DNA from 2 places in the Bacteroides sp. f07 genome. Region 1 is predicted to be linked to the other one. Evidence: riboswitches for the same ligand, from Rfam matches in the RefSeq annotation. Region 1 holds a riboswitch; the other holds the start of a gene.
The links. A riboswitch is a leader RNA that binds a small molecule or an ion and turns the genes downstream of it on or off. The one in region 1 is predicted to bind cobalamin.

Region 2: linked by a shared signal. The riboswitch ahead of accC (acetyl-CoA carboxylase biotin carboxylase subunit) and the one ahead of ACGHVY_RS12065 (TonB-dependent receptor plug domain-containing protein) in region 1 are both predicted to bind cobalamin.

Annotation. Positions count from the first base shown of each region.
Region 1 is NZ_BAABXI010000001.1:2,922,673-2,930,423, forward strand. It holds gene ACGHVY_RS12045 (hypothetical protein) at 1-244, opposite strand, end outside; gene ACGHVY_RS12050 (response regulator transcription factor) at 488-1,177, shown strand; gene ACGHVY_RS12055 (ATP-binding protein) at 1,187-2,968, shown strand; gene ACGHVY_RS12060 (DUF5106 domain-containing protein) at 3,103-4,041, shown strand; cobalamin riboswitch at 4,067-4,276, shown strand; gene ACGHVY_RS12065 (TonB-dependent receptor plug domain-containing protein) at 4,464-6,506, shown strand; gene ACGHVY_RS12070 (YncE family protein) at 6,522-7,751, shown strand, end outside.
Region 2 is NZ_BAABXI010000001.1:3,461,686-3,469,436, reverse strand. It holds gene ACGHVY_RS14260 (YeiH family protein) at 1-975, shown strand, start outside; gene ACGHVY_RS14255 (acyl-CoA carboxylase subunit beta) at 1,137-2,672, opposite strand; gene ACGHVY_RS14250 (acetyl-CoA carboxylase biotin carboxyl carrier protein subunit) at 2,692-3,201, opposite strand; gene accC (acetyl-CoA carboxylase biotin carboxylase subunit) at 3,221-4,732, opposite strand; cobalamin riboswitch at 4,867-5,075, opposite strand; gene ACGHVY_RS14240 (thioredoxin family protein) at 5,279-5,602, shown strand; gene ACGHVY_RS14235 (GNAT family N-acetyltransferase) at 5,922-6,692, shown strand; gene pncB (nicotinate phosphoribosyltransferase) at 6,694-7,751, opposite strand, start outside.

The sequences.
Region 1 (7,751 bases):
TGGCAATACATGATTTCGGGTTTCCCAGATAAGTGGAATCCGAAGGTATGATAACTTGCGCATCAGTAGTGGCTACGGACAGAATGGCCGAAGGGAAGATGTTTCCGCCCAAATCGTCGGCTATCTCAAAGCCGGTATTGAAAGAGGTATATTTAAAGACAGACACACCGCCAAGCAGGAGCAGCAGTACGATAACCGCACCTATCACTTCGCGCTTATGCCGTTTCAAGTCAATTTTTATCATCGTTTGTAGTTTCTATTATCAAACATTTCTATCCTATCTCGCTAACAAAGATAACAAATAGCAAACGTTTTTTCCTCTTGCAACCGACAAAAACTTCCATATTCGGTATCAAATTCCCATAAATCAAAGAATGTAACGTGATTGTAACATCTGTTTCATCTGACCGTAACAAAGTCTCCTCATCTTTGCATCAAAATAAAATAAAAACGTAACTTTGTCATATCACATTAATAAATACATCTTATGAACGAAACCCGTATTTTAGTTGTCGACGATGAAGAAGACCTCTGCGAGATTCTGAAATTCAATCTTGAGAACGAAGGTTATGAGGTAGATACCGCAAACTCTGCCGAAGAAGCACTGAAGATGGACATCAGTAGCTACCATTTAATCCTCCTCGATGTGATGATGGGAGAAATCTCCGGATTCAAAATGGCGAACATGTTGAAAAAAGACAAGAAAACAGCCAAAGTGCCTATCATCTTCATCACGGCAAAAGATACCGAAAACGATACCGTGACAGGATTCAACCTGGGCGCGGACGATTATATCTCGAAGCCTTTCTCCCTGCGCGAAGTCATCGCCCGTGTGAAAGCCGTATTGAGACGTACGGCGACGACGGAAACGGAAAGAGCGCCCGAACGGCTTACTTACCAGACGCTTGTCATCGACATCACTAAAAAGAAAGCGAGTATCGACGACGAAGAAGTGTCATTGACCAAAAAAGAATTTGAAATCCTGCTTCTACTGGTACAGAATAAAGGACGCGTATTCTCACGTGAAGATATTCTGGCACGTATCTGGAGCGACGAAGTGTATGTACTGGACCGTACTATCGACGTAAACATCACCCGTTTGCGCAAAAAGATAGGCATATACGGCAAATGCATTGTCACACGTCTCGGATACGGATACTGTTTTGAAGCTGAATAACTATTTATCATGAACCTGCCTGTAACTCAAAGACATTTTCTTTCTTTCAGCCGGAAGCTTTTCCTTTCGGTCATTTCGTTGTTCCTGGTATTCGCCGTCTGTTTCATCGCGTACCAGTACCAACGCGAACGGGAATATAAAGTAGAACTGCTGAATACCAAATTGCAGGATTACAACAGCCGGCTCTACGAGCGGCTGGATGAGCAACCGCTTGATAACAGAATTATCAACGATTATATCAATAATCATATTCTGGAAGACTTGCGCGTTACGCTTATCGACCTGGATGGGAATGTGGTTTACGACAGTTATCCGAACCACGACGAGCAGATGGAAAACCATCTGAACCGTCCGGAAGTACAAAAGGCGCTGAAACACGGAAACGGATATGACGTGCGCCGTACTTCGGAAACGACAGGAGTTCCTTATTTTTATTCGGCTACACGTTATAAGGATTATATTCTCCGCTCGGCATTACCTTATAATGTCAGCCTTATCAACAACCTGCAGGCAGACCCGCATTACTTATGGTTTACCGTAATCGTGACTTTGCTGCTGATGATTATCTTCTACAAATTCACGAACAAACTGGGGACTTCTATCAGCCAGCTCCGCGAGTTTGCCATGCGTGCCGACCGGAACGAGCCTATCGAGATGGCGATGCAATCGGCTTTCCCACACAATGAACTGGGAGAAATATCGCAGCATATCATCCAAATCTACAAACGGCTGCACGAAACGAAAGAGGCTCTCTACATCGAACGCGAGAAGTTGATTACCCATCTTCAGATTTCGCACGAAGGACTGGGAGTATTTACGAAAGACAAAAAGGAGATTCTTGTCAACAATCTCTTCACCCAATACAGCAACCTGATTTCGGACTCTAACCTGGAAACTACGGAAGAAGTCTTTGCCATCAACGAACTGAAAGAGATTATACATTTCATCAACAAGAACCAGCAACAACGTTCGAGAAGTAAAGACGAAAAGCGAATGTCTATCACCATCAACAAGAACGGACGCACGTTCATCGTTGAGTGTATCATCTTCCAAGACGCAAGCTTTGAGATTTCAATCAATGATGTCACCCAGGAAGAAGAACAGGTGAATCTGAAACGGCAGTTGACACAGAATATCGCGCATGAGCTGAAAACGCCTGTCAGCAGTATTCAAGGGTATTTGGAGACTATCGTCAATAATGAAAACATACCGCGCGAGAAGATTAATGTGTTTCTCGAACGCTGCTATGCGCAAAGTAACCGGTTGAGCCGGTTGCTGCGTGACATTTCCGTACTTACCCGCATGGACGAGGCTGCCAACATGATTGACATGGAACGGGTGGATATCAGTGTACTGGTAGGAAATATCATCAACGAGGTTTCACTGGAACTGGACGAGAAACATATCACGGTGGTTAATTCTTTAAAGAAGAGCATACAAGTCAAAGGTAATTATTCCCTGATTTACTCCATCTTCCGTAATCTGATGGATAACGCCATCGCATACGCCGGAACGAATATTCAGATTAATATCAATTGTTTCCGTGAAGACGAAAGTTTCTATTATTTCAGTTTTGCCGATACGGGTATAGGCGTATCCCCCGAACATCTGAACCGTCTCTTCGAACGTTTCTACCGGGTAGACAAAGGCCGTTCGCGGAAGTTAGGCGGAACGGGACTGGGACTGGCTATTGTGAAGAATGCAGTGATTATTCATGGCGGCATCATCTCTGCCAAGAACAATCAGGGTGGCGGGTTGGAGTTTGTCTTTACATTGGCAAAGGAGAAGTAAGATTCTTCAAGAAGCAAAGTTCTTAAAAAAGAAGACAGAGAAGAAAAGGAAGAAAAATTCTTTGTATAAAATGAAAAGGCATTATCTTTGTCTTCTATGTAATTCATAGAAGTTCAATATAATAACAGCCAATTATGAAAACGAATCTAAATATTCTTTCGATTGTATGTATTCTTTGTCTTTGTGCCTGCAAAAACGGCAATGCTTCCGGCTTAAACAAAACCGAAGTAGCACAGGATACTATCAAGACTTTCACATTACCCACCATCCCGACAATGATGACGGCGCCGGAACAACGGGCGGATTTCCTTGTCAAGCACTATTGGGATAACGTAAACTTTGCCGATACCAATTATATCCATCACCCCGAAGTGACCGAACAGGCTTGGGCGGACTATTGCGATATATTGAACCATGTTCCATTGGAAACAGCACAGCAAGCTATGCGGAAAACTATCGAACGGACAAACGTGGATAAGAAAGTATTCACTTACATCACCGATTTGGCAGACAAATATTTATACGACCCTAACTCCCCTATGCGTAACGAAGAGTTTTATATCCCTGTACTGGATGCCATGATGGCTTCTCCCGTACTGGAAGAAATAGAAAAGGTACGTCCCAAAGCCCGTCGCGAACTGGCTCAGAAAAACCGTATCGGAACCAAAGCATTGAACTTTAACTATACATTGGCTTCCGGCGCACAAGGTTCCCTTTATCAACAGAAATCGGACTATACCTTACTATTTATCAATAACCCGGGATGCCACGCCTGCACGGAAACAATCGAAGCATTGAAAAATGCGCCTGTCATCAATCAGCTTCTAGCACAAAAGAAGCTAACCGTCCTCTCTATCTACCCCGACGAAGAACTGGACGAATGGCGGAAACATCTGAATGAATTCCCGAAAGAATGGATTAACGGATATGATAAGACCTTCGCTATCAAGGAACAACAACTGTATGACTTGAAAGCCATCCCTACCCTTTATCTCCTGAATAAGGATAAAACCGTTCTTCTGAAAGACGCCACCGCGCAAGCTATTGAAGAATATCTTTTATTACATCAATAAACCTTGCAAAAAACAAATAAACTATCTATCTTTGTCGCGCATTGGTTCGCAGCCCTCAAAATATACGAGGAAAGCGATTAAAAGGGAATCAGGTGTAAATCCTGAACAGTCCCGCTGCTGTAAGTTCTATAAATGTGTTGCGAGCAACCTACTTTTAGCCACTGGAAAGAAACTTCTGGGAAGGCGCCCGCAACAGGAACGAGTCAGAAGACCTGCCGTGCACCCAATTTCACTGCTTTCGAGGAAAAAGCGTTGAGTCTAATGAACCGGACAATCCGTCTATCATTTCATTCATCACTCTGATTCAGAGAAAGTGTGTTTTAATTAATAAACTCTGCCAAGTTTATTTATGCGTGTCCGGTCGAAGGGATTTCGCCCGGACACTTTTAAAAGTGAAAAAACAGACCAGTAGTAGGATAAGGATGAGACATACAAGGCTATACAAAAGTATCTGTGCAGTACTCTACTGCCAACTTTTACTCCCGACACTTTTTGCGCAACAGCAAAAAGTGGATACAACGCATACATACTCCATCCCCGAAATTACTGTTTCCGATATTTATCAAACACGAGAGGTACGTTCTACCGCTCCGCTACAAGTACTTTCCAAAGATGCGCTAAAGAACCTGCATGCCCTGCAAGTTTCTGATGCCGTGAAGCATTTTGCCGGAGTGACCGTGAAAGATTACGGTGGCATCGGCGGACTGAAAACCGTATCCATACGCAGCTTGGGTGCACAGCACACAGCCGTAGGTTATGACGGAATCACCGTAACCGACTGCCAGACGGGACAGATTGACATCGGTCGTTTCTCGCTCGATAATGTAGACCAGTTATCACTTAGCAACGGTCAGAGCGATAATATCTTCCAGCCGGCACGTTTCTTCGCTTCGGCAGGAATACTGAATATACAGACACTTACTCCCCGTTTCAAAAAAGGGAAACGTACGAATATCAGCGCGGCTTTCAAGACGGGTTCATGGGGGCTTGTCAATCCATCCGTTCTGTTAGAGCAACAACTCAGTTCTAAGTGGACAGTCACAGCCAATGGCGAATGGATGTCATCGGACGGACAATATCCATATACCCTGCACTACGGAAATACAGAGGGCGACCTGACTTCACGGGAGAAAAGAAAGAATACCGACGTACAAACTTTTCGTGCCGAAGCCGGACTTTACGGCAACTTCTCCGATAAAGAGCAATGGCGATTGAAAGCCTATTACTTTCAATCTTCGCGGGGATTGCCGAAAGCCACTACACTTTATAACGACTATTCCTCACAGCACCTGTGGGACAAGAATACATTTGTACAAAGCCAATACAAGAAAGAGTTCAGCCAACAATGGGTATTCCAGACTTCCGCCAAATGGAACTGGAGCTATCAGCGTTATCTGGACCCCGACACCAAAAACTCTTTAGGAAAAACGGAAAACAGCTATTACCAACAGGAATACTATCTCTCCGCATCGGTATTATACAGATTATTGAGCAATCTTTCATTTTCCCTTTCGACGGATGGGAGTATCAATACAATGGATACTAATCTTACTAATTTTGCGCAACCCACCCGCTATTCATGGCTGACGGCTTTTGCAGGAAAATACGTGAATGACTGGCTGACAATCTCCGCATCCGCTTTGGCGACTATCATCAACGAAGATGTCAAGGAAGGCGGCAGCGCCGGCAATCACCGCAAATTAACGCCTTATGTCAGCGCTTCATTCAAACCTTTCCGTAACGAAGAGTTTCGTATCCGTTTCTTCTATAAGGACATCTTCCGTCTGCCAAGTTTCAATGACCTGTATTACCAGGAAGTAGGAAACACCAAACTGAAACCGGAAAATGCAAAGCAATATAATATCGGTCTGACATACAGCAAGAATGTATGTGCATTCATTCCTTATCTTTCGGCAACCGTTGATGCATACTATAACAAAGTAACGGATAAAATCATTGCTTATCCTACCAAGAATCTTGCTATATGGAGCATGAGAAACTTGGGAAGTGTAGATATCAAAGGTATTGACATCACAGGAAACTTATCTCTTCAGCCTTGGGAGAAAATCCGCATCAACCTGTCCGGTAATTATACGTATCAACGGGCATTGGACGTCACCAACCCTGATTTGAGTAAGGATAAATCGACTTATAAACATCAGATAGCCTATACTCCCCGTGTTTCTGCCTCAGGACAAGCAGGCATCGAGACTCCATGGATAAATATGTCTTACTCATTCCTTTATTCGGGAAAACGCTATACAGTGGGACAGAATATCGCAGCCAACCGACTGGATAGTTACAGTGACCACAGTATTTCGGCGAGCCGCGACTTCCGGATAAGAAAAGTTACAAGTTCGCTCAGCGTGGAAGTACTGAACCTGATGGATAAAAATTACGAGATTGTACGATACTTCCCAATGCCGGGACGTTCGGTAAGAGCAACGCTAAAAATAACATATTAAAAGCAGGATACTGATATGAAAAGGAAATTGACATATATATTTTGGTTCTGCCTGCCCATCCTATTATTATTCACGGCTTGTGATGATATGGAAGATAAGCCTTTCACTTCGGACATTGCAGGTGACCCGACTGAAACAGATACAGCCGAGCTCTATGCGTTATGTGAAGGACTATTCAATCAGAATAACAGTTCATTGATGCGTTTCTCTTTCGGCAACCAGAGAATGGTGCGCAACTATTTTAATACAATCAATCATCGGGGATTGGGAGATACGGCAAATGATTTAGCCATTTATGGCGACAAGATATATGTCATTGTCAATGTTTCCAGTACAGTGGAAGTAATAGACTTCCGTACAGGAAACTCCTTGAAGCAAATTCAAATGCTGACCGAAAACGGAAGTTCACGTGAACCGCGATACATCGCCTTTCATAAAGAAAAAGCGTATGTATGTTCTTATGACGGAACAGTGACACGTATTGATACAACTTCCCTCGCCATAGACGGTGTCACCTCCGTGGGACGTAATCCCGACGGAATCTGTGTACAAAACGAGAAGTTATATGTTTCCAATTCCGGCGGACTGGATTATGCATCCGGTCTGGGAGTAGACAATACTGTATCCGTGGTTGATATCGCCACATTCAAAGAAATCAATAAAATTACAGTAGGACCGAATCCGGGCAAGATTGTAGCCGGTACGGATGGAACAACCGTTTATGTAGCAACCCGTGGAGAAGATGTAGAAGCAGGAAATTATAACTTTGCAAAAATAGACTGTCTGACAAATGGAGTGACTCATTACAATGAGAAAGTACAGAACTTTGCCATTGACGGAGAGATTGCCTATCTATACAATTACAATTATAGTACGCAAACATCTTCTATCAAGACATTCAATCTGAAAACAGGAAAAACCGTTCGTGAGAATTTCATTACGGACGGAACAAATATCGATACTCCTTATGGAATCAATGTGAATCCTTATAGTGGCAACGTGTATATCACAAATGCTTATGATTACACCATATACGGAGATTTGCTCTGTTTCAACCAACAAGGGCAACTGCAATTCCGCCTGAATAATATCGGACTGAATCCGAACACGATTGTATTCAGCGACAAGGCTTCACAAAGCGACATTGATGATAATACCGAAGAAACTGAAAATTCATTGGCTTTCGCCGATAAAGTATGGGAATATAAGCCGGCTCCCGGACAGTTTATCAATACGAGTACGTCG
Region 2 (7,751 bases), 540 kb from region 1:
TGTGCGGCGTTTTACATTGGTGAGATGTCTTTTGTGAGAAGCCTCTCCTTCAGTCCGATGATTGTAGGTATCATTTTGGGTATGCTTTATGCTAACAGCTTGCGGAATAATCTTCCCGAGACTTGGGTACCGGGTATACAGTTCTGCTCGAAAAAAATTCTGCGTATTGGTATTATCCTGTATGGTTTCAGACTGACTTTTCAGGATGTGCTGGCTATCGGATTGCCTGCTCTGTTGATTGATGTTATTATTGTGGTGGTGACTATTTGTGGCGGTATTTATCTTGGTAAGTTATTGAAAATGGATAAGGGCATTGCATTGCTTACTTCTATTGGAAGCGGTATCTGTGGGGCTGCCGCCATTCTCGGTGCGGAGTCTACTATTAAGGCAAAACCTTATAAGACGGCAGTGGCCGTTTCTACCGTAGTAATCTTCGGAACTATCTCCATGTTTTTATATCCTTTCCTCTATCGGAATGGAATTTGTGCGTTGACTCCCGACCAGATGGGAATCTATACAGGTGCCACGCTCCACGAAGTAGCTCATGTGGTGGGAGCGGGTGACGCTATGGGAAACGGTATTTCGGATTCGGCGATTATCGTGAAGATGATTCGGGTGATGATGCTGGTTCCCGTGCTTCTGATTACTACTTACATGGTGGCAAGAGCGAGAAAGAGACAGGCACAGAAAGGACAGAAATTTCAGAAGATTGCCATTCCCTGGTTTGCAATCGGTTTTATGGGAGTTATCGCTTTTAATTCTTTTGATTTGCTGCCTGCGCAGTTGGTTGCGGGAATCAATACCTTGGATACTTTCCTGCTGACAATGGCAATGACTGCACTTGGTACGGAAACGAGTATTGATAAATTCAGAAAGGCGGGGGCAAAACCTTTTGTACTGGCACTTCTTCTTTATATCTGGCTGGTGGTAGGCGGTTATTTCCTGGTGAAGTATCTTGCTCCTTATTTAATGTAACATATTGTGTTTAATGTAACGCATTCATTGTTTGATATAATATCGCAGAACGAATTTCAGAAATAAAAAACGGGCTTATGTCGATTCTTTGAACAATAATCCTCAGAATCAGTGTAAGTCCGTTTTGGGTGGTGGTACTTTGACAAGTACCTATCTAGTTGTTATAAGGGCATATTTCCATGCTTCTTGGGCGGATTCGTCTGCATCTTGTTCTCCGTCATTTCCAATGCCTGAATCAGACGTTTGCGGGTTTGTCTCGGATAGATGATTTCATCGATGAATCCCAGTTCGGCAGCTTGGTACGGGGTGGCAAACTTTTCCTTGTAGGCTTCCAGTTCTTTCGCTTTCGTTTCTTCATCGGCTTTGCGGAACAGGATATTGATTGCACCGTCCGCACCCATTACTGCGATTTCCGCGCTTGGATAGGCGAAGTTTACGTCGGCACCGGTCTGCTTGGAGTTCATTACGATATAAGCACCACCGTAAGCCTTACGGGTGATAACGGTCAACTTGGGAACGGTAGCTTCTGCAAATGCGTAAACGATTTTTGCACCGTGGCGGATGATACCGTTGTTTTCTTGCGTGTATCCCGGAAGGAATCCCGGAACATCTTCGAATGTAATCAACGGAATGTTGAAACAGTCACAGAAGCGGATAAAACGGCTTGCCTTGTCACTGGCGTCAATATCAAGCACTCCGGCAAGATAAGCGGGCTGATTGGCGACGATACCTACCGAACGACCAGCCAGACGTGCGAAACCGATGAGGATGTTCTTTGCAAAATTCGGCATAACTTCGAAGAAATAGCCATTGTCTACCACCCGTTCGATGATATCTTTCATGTCATAAGGAACATTCGGGTCTGTCGGGACGATAGTGTCCAGAGTAGCGTCTTCACGGTTGGTTTCATCTGTACAGTTCTGCTTTTTAGTCTCGTCCATATTGTTCTGCGGCAGGAACGAAAGCAGTTCGCGGATACTCATCAACAGTTCTTCTTCGGTGTTGCACATAAAATGAGTCACTCCGCTTTTGCTGCTGTGAGTCATGGCGCCACCCAGCTCTTCCTTGCTGACTTCCTCATGGATAACGGTCTTCACTACATCGGGCCCCGTCACAAACATGTGGCTCTTTTCTTTTACCATAAAGATAAAGTCGGTGAGGGCGGGGGAGTAGCAGGCACCGCCGGCACAAGGACCGAGAATAGCGGAGATTTGTGGAATCACACCGCTTGCCATTGTGTTCTGATAGAAAATATCCGCATATCCCGAAAGGCTTTCGATACCTTCCTGAATACGTGCGCCGCCTGAATCGTTCAATGCGATAATCGGAGCACCGTTCTTTAAAGCCAGTTGCTGTACCTTTACAATCTTCTTCGCGTTGGATGCGGAAAGCGAACCACCGTAAACGGTGAAGTCATAGGCGTAAACGAAAACTTGGCGACCGTCAATCTTTCCGTAACCGGATACGATGCCGTCTCCCGGAATTTTGTTCTTGTCCATGCCGTAGTTGGTGCAACGGTGAACCATCAGCTTATCCAATTCGACAAATGTTCCTTTGTCGAGCAACATCTCGATACGTTCGCGGGCAGTCATCTTGCCGCTTTCGTGTTGCTTTTCTATTTTTTCTGTGCCACCCCCGAGGGAAGCGATGCGGTCACGTTCCTGGAACGTGGTATATGCTTTGTTTATTTCTTCCATGATGCAATCCTTTTTTAGTTTATGCAATCGGTTCTAATGTTATTAATGTCTGGTCACCGGTGATGTTATCACCTTCCTGAACCAGAATTTCTTTGATGCGGCAATCCGAAGTCACTTTATAGTTGCTCTGCATCTTCATGGCTTCGATAACGATAGCAGTGTCTCCTGCTTTCACTTCCTGTCCTGCCGTAACGGGGATTTTTACTACTTTCCCCGGCATGGGGGAAGTGATGCGGTCGTTCTGTTCGTTTTCGCCTTTCTTGCGCATACGCAGGTATTTCGCCTGACTGTCTACGATTTCGACATTGAAACTGCTGTAATGCGTGTTCACTTTATAGCTTTTCCCGTTTTCCTTGCGGATGAGCTGCGCGTTTGCACTGCGACCGTCCATAAGGATGTTGCAGGTTCCGTTTTCCGCCATTACCACGTCCGCTTCAAACGGTTTTCCGTCAATGGTAAGTATCCCTTTGTTATCTTCCTTGCTGACCAGTTCCACTTCGGCCACTCGGTCACCTATATGAATTTCCATAATTAACTGCTTTTTAAATTTAGATACGAAGTACGCCTTTATGCAATCCGAATTCTTTCCATTTGCTGATAGGACGGTTGTCGGTAGTGTCACCGCTGTTCTCTTCAAGATTCATCAGATAGTCCATGTAGGCGGCAATCAGTGCAATATTCTCGGCACGTTCGCTGGTGCGCATAATGCATTGGTGCAGGTGTTCACCGTTCTTGGTGATGAATCCGGTATCGTAATGACCTTCCACAAAGTCGGGCGTATCCATGATAGCGCGCAAGTAACTGATATTATTCTTGACTCCGGTCAGCTTGTATTCATGAAGCACGCGACGCATCCGTTCGATAGCATATTCGCGATTGGTAGCCCATACAATCAGTTTGCCAATCATTGGGTCATAATAGATGGGAATCTCGTATCCCTCGTATACATAGCTGTCAATACGCACTCCGATGCCGTTCGGCTCTGTAATCTGCTTAATGATTCCGGGACTTGGCATGAAATTCATTTCCGTATCTTCGGCACAGATACGACATTCGATAGCGTGTCCGCGCTGTTTGATATCTTCCTGTTTCAGTTGAAGCATCTGTCCGTCGGCAACTTTGATTTGCTCTTTCACAAGGTCTACACCTACTACTTCTTCGGTAATCGGGTGCTCTACTTGCAGGCGGGTATTCATTTCAAGGAAGTAATAATTGCGGTGTTTGTCAACAAGAAATTCGATGGTTCCCGCTCCGATATAGTTTACTGCTTTGGCGGCTGCCACGGCTTTTTCCCCCATATCTTTCCGCAATTCCGGAGTGACGAAAACCGAAGGTGTTTCTTCCACAATCTTCTGATTACGGCGTTGTACGGAACATTCGCGTTCGCAAAGATGAATTACGTTGCCGTGCTTGTCACCCAAAATCTGGAATTCGATGTGATGAGGCTCTTCCACGAACTTCTCCAGATAAACCGTGTCGTCGCCAAAAGAAGAGAGTGATTCACTTTTAGCAGTTGTGTAGGCTTCTTCCACTTCTTCCGCGCTGTGGATAAGGCGCATCCCTTTTCCACCGCCACCCATAGAAGCTTTCAGCATCACCGGATAACCGATTTTATTGCAAAGCTCCACGGCTTCTGCCACACTTTTCAGGTTTTCTTGTGTGCCGGGCACAACGGGTACTCCGGCTTCAATCATCCTGATACGGGCGGAAATTTTGTCGCCCATTGCTTCCATTGTCTCCGGATCGGGTCCGATAAAGATAATGCCTTCTTCCTGACAACGCCGTGCAAAATTAGCATTCTCGGACAGGAATCCATATCCCGGATGAATGGCGTCTGCATGGTTCGCTTTCGCCACTTCGATAATTTTTTCTATATTCAGATAACTCTCTTTAGATGCGGCGGGACCTACACAATATGCTTCGTCTGCATAAAGCACATGCTTTGCAGTCCGGTCTGCCTCGGAGAATATCGCTATACTCGTTATTTCCATCTCCCGGCAGGAGCGCATCACCCTTACGGCAATCTCACCGCGATTGGCTACTAAGATTCTTTTTATCATACTTTTTTAAATTAAGTACATACTTATTTTATGCCTTTCCACCTTGCGGACATATTCCACCCGGTGAAAACACAGTATTTTATTGATTTGGGGCTTAACAAACGATGTTCTTTCTCCTAATCCACGAGGCGGAAGAACGTTTTACGCGAAGTGGCAGGTCTTCTGACTGACTCTTGTCTTATTTGCCTTCCCGATAAAAAAACATCAGTGGCGTCAAATTAGTTCATTAATAAGACATTGAACAGAGTTTCACAGCAGCGGGACTGTTCGGGATTTGCACCCGATTCCCTATTAATCGTCGTCCGTTGGCTACGGATTCCGAACCATTTCGACGGCAAAGATAAATAAATATTGAATAGAGTGTAGCCTTTTTGCACGAAAGTTGCTTTTATGTGCAATGGACGGCTGTCCAGATATTAGAAACGAAAGACGATAACTGCAAGTGGATTAAATAGTTAAATCTGTGTGTATTATTGTTTATCCTTTAAACTTTCTTTCTTTTCGTATTGTTGAAGTAGCAATTATTAATCAAAACAGTAATCAATTATGAAAGAGAAGAAAGTAGCCCGTGAGGAAAGGAATAAAGAGAAGCTGGCTAATGCCGATTGGGCAATGGCAGAGTTTTATGCAACATGGAGTCCTCATTGCCAGCGTATGAAACCTGTCGTTGAGGAATTTAAGAAACTAATGGAAGGAACGCTCGAAGTAGTGGAAGTAGACGTAGACCAGGAAACTGCCCTTACAGATTTCTACACCATCGAATCAACGCCTACATTTATCCTTTTCAGAAAAGGAGAGCAACTTTGGAGACAATCCGGCGAACTTACTTTGGAAAGGTTGGAAAGAGCCGTGAAGGAATTCAAATCTTGAAAAAGTATTAATAAAAGAGGCGTTATTCCTCGGAAAGTTTTAAATCATGTTATGAAACATACTTTTTTATTTGGATAATTTGCAGATAATCGGAAAGTCCGTATCTTTGTACTGTGTTTTTCATAGTATTAGATTTAAGGTTAACAAAGGTTGGAGCAAGGCGTTGCTCCTTTTTTTATGCCCATACCTCACTTTCTACTAAATAATATTGATTTTTACGGGATTGGATAATGACTGCTACACTTGAATGTTTATCTTTGTGGATAATATAATATCCGATACTATTTCATTAAAAAACTACTAATAAAAAACTGATACTATGAACATCGACTTTATCACGCTTACCAAAGACAACATAGGGAAAGAACATATCTGCTGCGCTTTCTCGGATAAGAAATGCCAGGAAAGTTATAACCTGAAAAAAGAATGGCTGAAGAAGCAATTTGAAAACGGGTATGTTTTTCGTCGTTTGAATGAGCGTGCGAAAGTATTTATCGAATATGGCCCGGCCGAAAACGGGTGGGTTCCTGTGAAGGCTGACAATTACCTGTTGATAAACTGCTTTTGGGTAGCTGGGCAGTATAAAGGAAAAGGGTATGCGAAAGCTCTGCTCCAAACTGCGATAGAGGACGCTTTGCAGCAAGGCAAGGATGGTTTGGTGACAGTGGTAGGAACAAAAAAGTTTCATTTTATGAGTGATACCAAATGGCTGTTGCGACAGGGATTTGTTGTTTGCGAAGAGCTTTCGACAGGATTTAGTCTGTTGGTGAAGAAATTGAATGTTGATGCTCCGAATCCGACGTTTAATGAATCTGCACGAACAGGAGAGTGCCCTGATAAAAAGGGTATCACTGTTTATTTTTCCAACCGTTGTCCGTTTGCGGAATTTCATGTGATGAGTTCTTTGAAGGAAACCGCCGCCAAAAGAAATCTGCCTTTGGAGATTGTTAAACTGGAGACAATGGAGCAGGCACAGGCTGCACCTACTCCGGCTACGATATTCAGCTTGTTCTATGAAGGCAAGTTTGTCACAACGGATATCAGTGTTTGTATGGATAGCCGTTTTGATAAAGCGATAATAGGGAAATAAGCTAATTCAGTCTCAATTCATGCAAACATGCCTGTACTTCTTCCGGACTACCGGTATGTTTGCCTTCGTCGTCGGATAGCTTGATACATTCCCGCCATTCCTGATTGACGTTCATCTTGCATTGTGTCATCTTCATAACGATGTTTGAAGGCTCGAATCCGGTATCATTGGTGAGATTTGTCCCGATGCCGAAGGAACAACGAATTTTGTTCTTGCAATATTCCTGAATCTCCAGTGCTTTTGTGAAATCGAGGGCGTTGCTGAAAACGATAGTCTTGGTGGTCGCGTCGATTCCCAGTTCTTTGTAACGGGATACCAGACTGTCTATAAACTCAAATTCATTACCGGAATCGCAGCGGACACCGTCAAACAGTTTCGCCTGTTTACGGCTGAGATTGCTGAGGAAGATACCGGAAGTATAAGTATCGGATAAGGCAATGCCCAAATCACCGTCATAGACATTCACCCAGTTTTCGAGCGCCATGTAGTTGGCGTGTTTATATCCGAATTGCGCTCCATGAAACATGAACCACTCATGCGGATGAGTACCCATCATTTTCATGTCGTACTTCATTGCAAAATAGCAGTTGGAAGTGCCTGTGCAATACTGCGCCGTTTCTTTTAATTTTTCGATGACCGTTTCCTGTACATGGACAGAGAATCTCCGCCGCGTACCGAACTCCGAGAAACGTAACTGATGTTGATTGGACAATTCCACTTTCTCCGATAATTTGCATAAGATTTTGTCCATATCGGCTACATTGCCGAAGAACTGGTTCTTAATTTCGGATACAATGGCAAGCAAAGGTACTTCATAAAGGGTAGCTTTATAGAGAAAATCATTGACTTCGATGTGAAGATGATGCGCCTCATCCAAATGTATCTTGATTTTATCCGGATCGAAGCGGAAAGATGACAGCCATTCCCAATAAACTCTCGGAAGGAACCGACAATTCCGTGTCATATATTCCAGTTCTTCTTCTGTAAGTCTTAATCGACTTAGCTTATCAATTTCATGTTTAAGTGTCTCCAGGAATTCTTCAGTATATTCAGTCTCAT